Regions from separate parts of the Microbacterium sp. sgz311019 genome, predicted to be linked through region 1. Evidence: predicted binding sites of a transcription regulator. Region 1 holds the regulator's gene; the other holds the start of a gene.
The links. The regulator LexA, encoded in region 1, represses DNA repair genes until DNA is damaged. The targets are predictions, from matches to a motif close to TCGAACANNTGTTCGA.
Positions count from the first base shown of each region.

Region 2: AC0NZN_RS09630 (HNH endonuclease signature motif containing protein) is a predicted target of LexA. The motif match lies at 1,473-1,488, and genes of this name have one in related genera.

Region 1 covers NZ_JBWAXO010000010.1:116,215-120,704, reverse strand. Annotated here, with positions in the region: gene AC0NZN_RS15860 (histidinol-phosphate transaminase) at 1-702, opposite strand, end outside; gene AC0NZN_RS15855 (LysM peptidoglycan-binding domain-containing protein) at 746-1,135, opposite strand; gene lexA (transcriptional repressor LexA) at 1,390-2,085, shown strand; gene AC0NZN_RS15845 (hypothetical protein) at 2,250-4,088, shown strand; gene metE (5-methyltetrahydropteroyltriglutamate--homocysteine S-methyltransferase) at 4,137-4,490, opposite strand, start outside.
Region 2 covers NZ_JBWAXO010000005.1:140,874-145,363, reverse strand. Annotated here, with positions in the region: gene AC0NZN_RS09645 (MFS transporter) at 1-268, shown strand, start outside; gene AC0NZN_RS09640 (hypothetical protein) at 278-577, shown strand; gene AC0NZN_RS09635 (ASCH domain-containing protein) at 648-1,352, opposite strand; gene AC0NZN_RS09630 (HNH endonuclease signature motif containing protein) at 1,517-3,160, shown strand; gene AC0NZN_RS09625 (acyl-CoA dehydrogenase family protein) at 3,234-4,469, opposite strand; gene AC0NZN_RS09620 (phosphotransferase family protein) at 4,486-4,490, opposite strand, start outside.

The DNA of each region.
Region 1 (4,490 bases):
CCGGGCGCCCGCGAACGAGAACGCCTTGCTCATGGTGCGCGATACGACGAGCCGCTCCCGGTCGGGGAGCAGCGTCAACGACGACCGCTCGTCCTTCGGCGCGAACTCCCAGTACGCCTCGTCGACGATCACGATGCCGTCGGACGCTTCGTAGACCGCCTCGACGACCTCGAGCGACAGTGGCGTGCCCGTCGGGTTGTTCGGCGAGCAGAGGAAGACGACGTCCGGCCGGGCATCCGCGACCTGCCTCGCCGCGACATCCGGCGTCAGCGTGTAGTCGTGCTCGCGCTCGCCCGCGACCCACGATGCACCCGTGCCCCGTGTCAGGAGCGGATACATCGAGTAGGTCGGGCTGAAGCCGAAGGCGGTGCGCCCGGGACCCCCGAAGGCCTGCAGGATGTGCTGAAGCACCTCGTTGGACCCGTTCGCGGCCCAGATCTGGTCGCGCTCGAGGCCGTGGCCCAGGTACTCGGCGAATCCCTCGCGCAGAGCGGTGAACTCGCGGTCGGGGTACCGGTTCACATCGCGCAGCGCGATGGCGACGGAGTCGAGGATGTCGTCCGCGACATCCTGTGGCACGGGATGCGTGTTCTCGTTGACGTTCAAGGCGACCGGGAGCGGAACCTGCGGTGCGCCGTAGGGCTTCACGCCGCGCAGGTCGTCCCGGATGGGCAAGTCTTCGAGGGGGCTCACCCATCCCATCGTACGGGCCGCCACAGCGGGTGTTTCGTCGTGGGTCGAGGCCTCAGTGCCCGGCGGAGTACTGCGCCGGGATCGCGAGCTCCTGGCCGGAGTCCACCGTCACGCTGTCGAGCGCGTTCAGCCGAATGATGCTGTCGACGACATCACGCGGATCCGCCTGCGGCGCCACCTCTTCGGCGATCGTCCACAGCGACTGGCCGGGCTCGACCGTGACGGTGCGGAAGTGCACAGGGGCCCCCGCATCCTTCGCCGCGAACGCCGCTCCCCCGCCGACGACGAGCGCAGCGAGGATGCCGGCCACGGCCGGAAGGGCCGCCAGGCCGGCCACGACGCGACGACCACGACGCGTGAGCCGCAGGCGCGTGGGGTGCGCAGACGCTTCGGAGCGAGGCACGGCATGGATGCCGGTCACAGTCATCCCGATGGTGGTCATGTCGTCCTCCTGGTGGCGAGAGGTTCGCATCGGCTGCTCGGTTGGGAGCGCAGGGTGCGAACTTCTTTTCCGAAGTTACTTTCGATGTTCTAAACTGTCAAGCAGGACGTCGAATCGGATGCGGATCCCGAGCGACACGCGCCGGCTTCGGCCGCCTTGTCGTCGTCACCGGATACCGTTTCGACAGGAAGAGCACACCACCGACCTCCGACATTCGAAGACGACTGCCAGGCGGCAGAAGACAGGAGAGCCTCATGACCGACACTCCGAGCACTCAGCGCGAACGCGCCGAGCGTCCGCAGACGCGTCGTCGCAAGAGCCTCAGCGACAAGCAGATGGCGATCCTCGAGGTCATCCAGCGCTCCATCGCGCGCTACGGCTATCCGCCGAGCATGCGCGAGATCGGGGATGCGGTGGGCCTGAAGTCGCTGTCGAGCGTGACGCACCAGCTCAACCAGCTCGAGCTCAGCGGTTACCTCCGCCGCGATGCCGGCAAGACCCGGGCTATGGAGGTGCTCATCGACATCCCCGGCGTCGCGAGCGAGAACCCGGCCGACACGGCGCCCGCCGTCGGCGACGCCGCTCTCGTCCCGCTCGTCGGCCGCATCGCCGCGGGAGTGCCGATCACCGCCGAGCAGCAGGTCGAGGAGATCTTCCCCCTCCCCCGACAGCTCGTCGGCAAGGGCGACCTCTTCATGCTGAAGGTCGCGGGCGAGTCGATGATCGACGCCGCCATCTGCGACGGGGACTGGGTCGTCGTCCGCTCGCAGGCCACGGCCGAGAACGGCGACATCGTCGCAGCGATGCTCGAGGGAGAGGCGACGGTCAAGACGTTCCGCCAGCGCGACGGACACACGTGGCTGCTGCCGCGCAACTCCGCGTTCGAGCCGATCCTCGGCGACGACGCGACCGTGCTCGGCAAGGTCGTGGCGGTGCTGCGGGCGGTGTGAACCGCCTGAACGGTTTCATCTCGGTCTCATACTGATCGGGGGATGCCGCGGCGCTGCCTCGTCCGCCACAATGGTCGCAAACGCCCCTGGCTTCCATTCAGGCCGGGCGGCGCTCGGGGATAGGTGGGGACCGGCGCGATGAGCGCCGAGGAGAGGGGCACCCGATGACCGACACGACTGCAGCGCCGCCCGTGGCACCGCCGAGCACGGCGGAGCTCGAGCGGCGGATCGCCCAGCTGGAGGCCGAGAACGCGCGACTGGCTGCCGCGGGCGCGGGCGACGGCGCACGCGACGCCAAGAAGTCGAAACCGAGCGGGGGCGGCTGGCGCGCCTTCGTGTCGGCGCTGTGCATCGTCATCGCCGCGATCCTCGTGCCTGTGTCGATCGTGAGCGTGTGGGCGCGCACCCAACTCGTCGACGAGCAGACCTTCGTCGCGACGCTGGCGCCGCTGGCGAACGACGTGCACGTGCAGAACCTCGTCATCAGCGAGGCGATGGACGCGATCGATGCGAAGGTCGACTTCAATCAGATCACCGGCGACGTCATCGACGGCATCTCCGGTCTCGGCCTCGGGCCCCGCGCCACCGACGCCCTGAAGCTCCTTCAGAAGCCCGCGGCCGACGGCCTGCACAACCTCGTGCAGACGGGGATCACGAAGGTCGTCCAGTCGGATCAGTTCGCCGATGTGTGGGCGACCGCCGTCCGCGGGGCCCACCGCGCCCTCGTGACCACCGCGACCTCCGACGGCAACGGCGCCTTCGTCCTCACCGACCAGGGGCTCGGACTGAAGCTCGGACCCATCGTCGACCAGGTCAAGCAGAAGCTGGTGGCGTCCGGGGTGGGCGCAGCATCCCTCATCCCCTCCATCGACAAGACGATCATCATCGGCGACGGGTCGGCGGTCGGCACGATCCGCACCGTCTACGCCATCGCCGACTTCGCCGGTCTCTGGCTCCCGTTCGTGACTCTGGCGCTCTTCGCCGCCGGCATTCTGATCGCCCGTCGCCGCTCGACGGCGGTGCTCGGCGTCGGACTCTCGTTCCTGCTGAGCGGGGCGCTCCTGGCCGCGGTCTTCTCGGCCGGTGACATCGCGGTCAACGGTGCCGCCACCACTCTGAAGGTGTCGCCGTCGGCGCTCGACGTGATCTACACCGCGCTCATCGAAGACATGCAGCGCACGGCCCTCGTGATCGCCCTGCTCGGCGGTCTGGTCGCGATCCTCGGCTGGGTCACCGGGCGTTGGGCGCCGGCGCGCCACATCCGGGCGCTCTTCGGCGGTCTCAACGCCAGCGCCCGCACGTCGCTGGCCGCACGCGGCATGGATACCGGCCGATTCGGCCTCTGGATGGGCCGCCAGCGGGTCCTCGTGCGCACCGTCATCGTGGTGCTCGCAGTCATCTGGCTGATCCTGCTGCGTCCTCTCTCGGTGGGCGACATCTTCCTGGTGCTGATCGTCGCGCTGCTGGTCACGTGGGTGCTCGAGCTGCTGCAGAAGCGCCCCGATGACATCGAACGCGCCGCGGCGGCCCGTGTCGCCGAGGACGAGAGCCTCGGTGAGCAGGCGACAGCGCCCTCGCCCGCGATGGCCGGGGGCGCATCGCCGGATGCCGTCTTCGCCGCGACGATCGCGGAGACGGCGCCGGCGGCGACCCCCATGGCTATCGCGGAGACGGCGCCGGCCGCGACCCCCATGGCTATCGCGGAGACGGCGCCGGCGACCCCCACGCCAACCCCGACGGCAACCCCGGCCGAGGGGCCCGAGAGCGCCGCAGCAGCGGCAGCGGCCGATGCGGAGTCGGCCCCCGCCGCGAAGCCGCGACCCGCCCGCAAGCCTTCCGCGAAGTCTCGTGTGAGCGCGACGGCCGCGGGCGGCGCGGCCGCCGAGGACGAGACGGCGCCGAGCGACGCCGACACGGCCGTCATCCCGGACGCGGACGCGACAGACACGGCCGTCATCCCGGACACCCCGGATGGCGCGGACGGCCCGACGGCCAAGAAGTAGCGGACACAGCGGGAGGGCCGGCGCATCGCGCCGGCCCTCCTGCCCATCTCACGCGGTGATGCGCAGACTCTTCCGGACGGCATCCGTCGCCTCGACCAGGTTGCGCAGCGCCGCGACCGTCTCGTCGTAGCCACGGGTCTTCAGCCCGCAGTCCGGGTTGACCCACACCTGACGCGCGGGAATCCCCTCGACGGCGCGCTCGACCAGGCCCGAGATCTCCTCCACGCTCGGCACCCGCGGCGAGTGGATGTCCCAGACGCCCGGGCCGACGCCGTGCGAGAACCCGGACTCGGCGATGTCGCCGATGACCTCACCCCGGCTTCGCGCCGCCTCGATCGACGTCACGTCGGCGTCCAGAGCCGCGATCGCGTCGATGACCACGGCGAACTCCGAGTAGCAGAG
Region 2 (4,490 bases), on a different contig from region 1:
GCTCATCGGCGTCGCCCTGCTCGGCCTGATCGCAGGTGGCGTGCTCGACCTCGCGGGGTTCCAGAGGATCGCAGTGTTCACCGCTGTCCTGATGGTCGCCGGTGCGGTGACATCGTTCATCGGCATCCGCAACCCCGCGCACACGCCCGCCGATGCGTCGGAGCCGGATGCGACAGGTGCCGGCCTCGCGATGGATGCCGGGGTCGGCGAGGCGTCGCCCGCCGCCGAGGGCCCCGTGGCCGGCGGGGCCGCGGCCGAGGGCACCTAGGCTGAGGCCATGAGCGGCGACGGCACCGAAGCAGGATGGTTGAAGAGGTTCTTCAGCGACCCGATGGCGGATGCGGTCAAGGGCACCGCGAAGATCCTGTCGGTCTCCGATCCCGTCGGTCGCGCCCCCTACTCGAAGTGCGTGCTCGAGGTTCTCGCCGAGGCACCGGGAATCGAACCGCGGACGGTGACCTTCGAGGCCGTGCTGCGGATCAAGCACTGGCCGCGGGTCGGAATGGTGGTGCCCGCGCGCATTCCGCCCGGCCGCCCCGACCTGGTGTCACTCAACCTCGAAGCCTTCACCCGCTGATCGCTGCTGTGGGGCGCAGCGCTGAGGACTCGTGCCTGCACCCGACGTGAATGAAGACGTCCGCGTCGTTCTAGCTCAGTGCGAAGCGAACGACATCGACCCGCGCATCGTCGGGCATGCTCGGGTAGTGCTGGCGGAGACCGTGAACGTATGCCTCGACTGTGTCGTCGTCGTTCAGGTGCAGCCTCTCAGGAGTCAGCTCGTCGATGCGGCAGTTGTCGACCGCCGTGACGTGGCCACGGAGAGAGGGGCGATCATCATCCTCGAAGTAGAAGATCACTGGCCCGATGGGTACGCGCTCGTCCCAGCGCACCGATGAGGTCTTGGTGCCGTCCGCAACGGTCTCGTAGTACCGCTTGTTGAACCGTAGAACTCGCTCGGCAGCCGAGTCGGCGAAGAAGTAAGCGTCCGGCAGAAGCTTGGCGATCGGCCGCATCTGCGGGCCCGCATCCGAAGGAACCGCGACTAGGACATCTGGATGAAGATCGAGCATCACCTGACGGCACCGGCCGCACGGCGGGATCAAGCCGCGGGAGCGATCGCCTGCGGCAGCCATTGCGACAAGTGGGCCGGCGTTGGCCGCGGCGGCAGCGCCGAGGGCAACGATTTCCGCACACGGCCCCCCCGTGAAGTGGTGCACGTTCACAGCGGTGTGGATGCGCCCTTCGGTGTCCAATGCAGCTGCCGCCACTGTGTGGTTGGGATCGTCTCCAAGAGTTCGTGCGAGCGCTTCCGCGGCCTCGATAACGCGAAGCTCGGTTTGAAGGGGTTGCACGACTCAATCCTGGCAGGCACACGGAATCGCCGCCCAATGATCGATCGCGCGCGTTCAGTCTGATCACACCGCTCCGCGGAGCGTCGGCCTGTCGAGAGCGTCGTCGATACCGTCTTGTTATCGTACTTCTGTTCGAATTCTATCGCACGGTGGTACAGTTGAGTATGCAATTCTTCTCCGAGCTTGAGCGGCAGGTCGACGTCCTGCGCGCGGCCCTCGGGGAAGAAGTGGATGCCGCGGCGTGCCCTACGAGGATTCTCGCGCTGGGGGACGACACCATCATCCGGGTCCTGGAAGCCGCCTCCGCCCTCGTGAGGGCCGGGGAGGCCGTGCGGATCGCGGCTGCGGGAGTCGCCGCCAGCCGTTCCTCTCGCGATGCGGGGCACGTTGGTCTCGCTCAGGTGCGCGGCCATCGCTCCCCCGTCTCGCTCGTGCAGGAGATCACCGGTTCCACCCGCGCCGACGCCGCCAAGCAGGTGCGCCTCGGACAGGCATTGTTGGACGGCGGCGATTCGACCGACGCCGGCCGGCCTTCGAATGCGAGCCGATCGACGGATCTGGACGAGACGGTGGATGCCGAACGCTCTGGCGATCCGGTTGCCGGGGAACGGCCCTGGCACGCCGTACTGGGAGATGCACTCATGCATGGGGCGATCACGTCAGCACAACACGACGCGATCTTCCGAGGGCTGGGGCGCCCGCCCGCGTATGAAGATTCCGCCACGTGCTCCCACGACGACGGCTGCGGCGAACGGCGCATCGACGGCCCGCGGTGCATCGACGGCGATTGTGCGTGCATCCAGCAGCGGAATGCCGCCACCGGGCACGCGTGGGGCGCCGCCGCGGAGCAGCTCATCGGCGACGCCTCGACGCGCACCGTCGAGGAGCTCGGCAAAGCCGCCCGCACCCTTCGCGACATGCTCGATCCCGAGGGCGCCCAGCGCCGGTTCGACGAGCGGTTCGAGGGGCGCGCGTTCCGCACCTGGACGGATGCCGACGGCATCCATCACGGGTCCATCCGCTTCGACGACCTCGGCTTCGCATGGATTCGATCCGTCCAGGACACCGCGCTGCGACCGCGACGAGGCGGACCGCGTTTCGTCGACCCCGATGAGAAGGCGAAAGCAGACGAGCTCGCCACTGATCCCCGGACGAACGACCAGCTCGCCTACGACTTGCTGCTGGACGTGCTCCGCACGGGCTCCCTCGCCGACCCAGCCACGGTCTTCGGCACCCGCCAGGCGGGCGTCCGCGTCATCGTCACCGACGATGCCCTCACCGGTGCCGCGCGGAGGAGCGGTGACCCCTTGTCCTCCTCCGGAGACCTCGTCGCCGACGCCGGGATCGCCTTGCTCGAAGAGGGCGAGGCCCTTCCCGCGTGGCTCGCGGCACAGCACGCGTGCAGTACCGGGACCGTCGAGTGCACGCTGGATCGGGACGGCAATCCGCTCTACCTCGGCAGGGAAGCTCGCACGTTCTCACCGAAGCAGAACATCGCGCTCGCGATTCGGGACGGTGGATGCCGGTGGCCCGGCTGCGATCGGCCACCCTCGTATAGCGAGGCGCATCACATCGACAGATGGGCCGACGGCGGCTGTACGGACATCGATCGCGGCATCCTGCTCTGCAGATTCCACCACATGAACCTGCACCACGGCGGCTGGCGGATCACGCGCGAAGGATCAGGGCCATTCCTCCTGCATCCACCCGGCCGAGCTGACGCGATCGTGCTGGCGCCACCGATCGAGCGACGATATCTGTACGGCGACCTCCAACCACCCCCGACCCGATTCCGGCCGGCCGCGTGACAGGCGGGCTGGGGCAACTCGGGGACCGTCCGCCCAGACGACGTCTCGAGCGCCGGCGAGCGGCAACGCCACCTCAGGCGAGCTTCTCGCGCGCCTCCGCCTGGCGCCGCAGCTCCGCACGGGCGAGCGAGTCCTTGTGCACCTCGTCGGGGCCGTCGGCCAGCCGCAGCGTCCGGACCGCGGCGTACATCTCGGCCAGCGGGAAGTCCTGCGACACCCCGCCCGCCCCGAACAGCTGGATCGCGTCATCCAGAATGCCCTGCACAACCCTCGGGGTTGCGATCTTGATCGCCTGGATCTCGGTGTGCGCGCCGCGATTGCCGACGGTGTCCATGAGCCACGCGGTCTTCAGGACGAGCAGTCGCAGCTGCTCGACCTGCACCCGGGCCTCGGCGATCCAGTCGCGGACCACCCCCTGCTCCGACAGCGCCCGACCGAACGCGACACGGCCATCCGCCCGTGCACACATCAGCTCGATCACCCGCTCCGCCATCCCGATCGCGCGCATGCAGTGGTGGATCCGCCCCGGCCCGAGCCGCGCCTGTGCGATCGCGAACCCCATCCCCTCCCCCGCGATCAGATTCGACGCGGGCACGCGCACATCCTCGAAGAGCACTTCGGCATGCCCGCCGTGCTCATGATCGTCGTATCCGAAGACCTGCATGCCGCGGACGACCGTCAGCCCGGGCGCATCCCGCGGCACGAGCACCTGCGACTGCTGGCGGTGACGGTCGGCCGCCGCATCCGTCTTCCCCATCACGATGAAGATCGCCGCGTTCGGATTCATGGCCCCGGTGATGTACCACTTGCGGCCATTGATCACGTAGTCGCCGCCGTCGCGGACGATCGAGGTCTCGATGTTCGTCGCATCCGACGACGCGACATCCGGCTCGGTCATCGCGAAGGCCGAGCGGATCTCCCCCGACAGCAGCGGCTCGAGCCACCGCCGCTTCTGCTCGTCCGTCCCGAACTCGTTGAGCACCTCCATGTTGCCGGTGTCCGGCGCCGCACAGTTCACGACTGCGGGGGCCAGTGCCGGAAGCCTGCCGGTCAGCTCGGCGACCGGCGCGTACTGCAGGGTGGTGAGCCCGGCGCCGCGCTCGCCCGGCAGGAAGAGGTTCCACAGCCCCCGCGCCTTCGCCTCGGCTCGCAGCTCGTGCAGCACAGGCACCGCATCCCACGCCCACCGGTTCCCCGACTCCCCGAGCTGACGGTGGAACGTCTCCTCGGCGGGCTCCACGCGATCGCGCATGAAGTCGCGCAGCGCCTCCCGCACCTCGAGGGTGCGGTCGTCGAACTGGAAATCCATGGATCCTCCGAACGGGTCAGT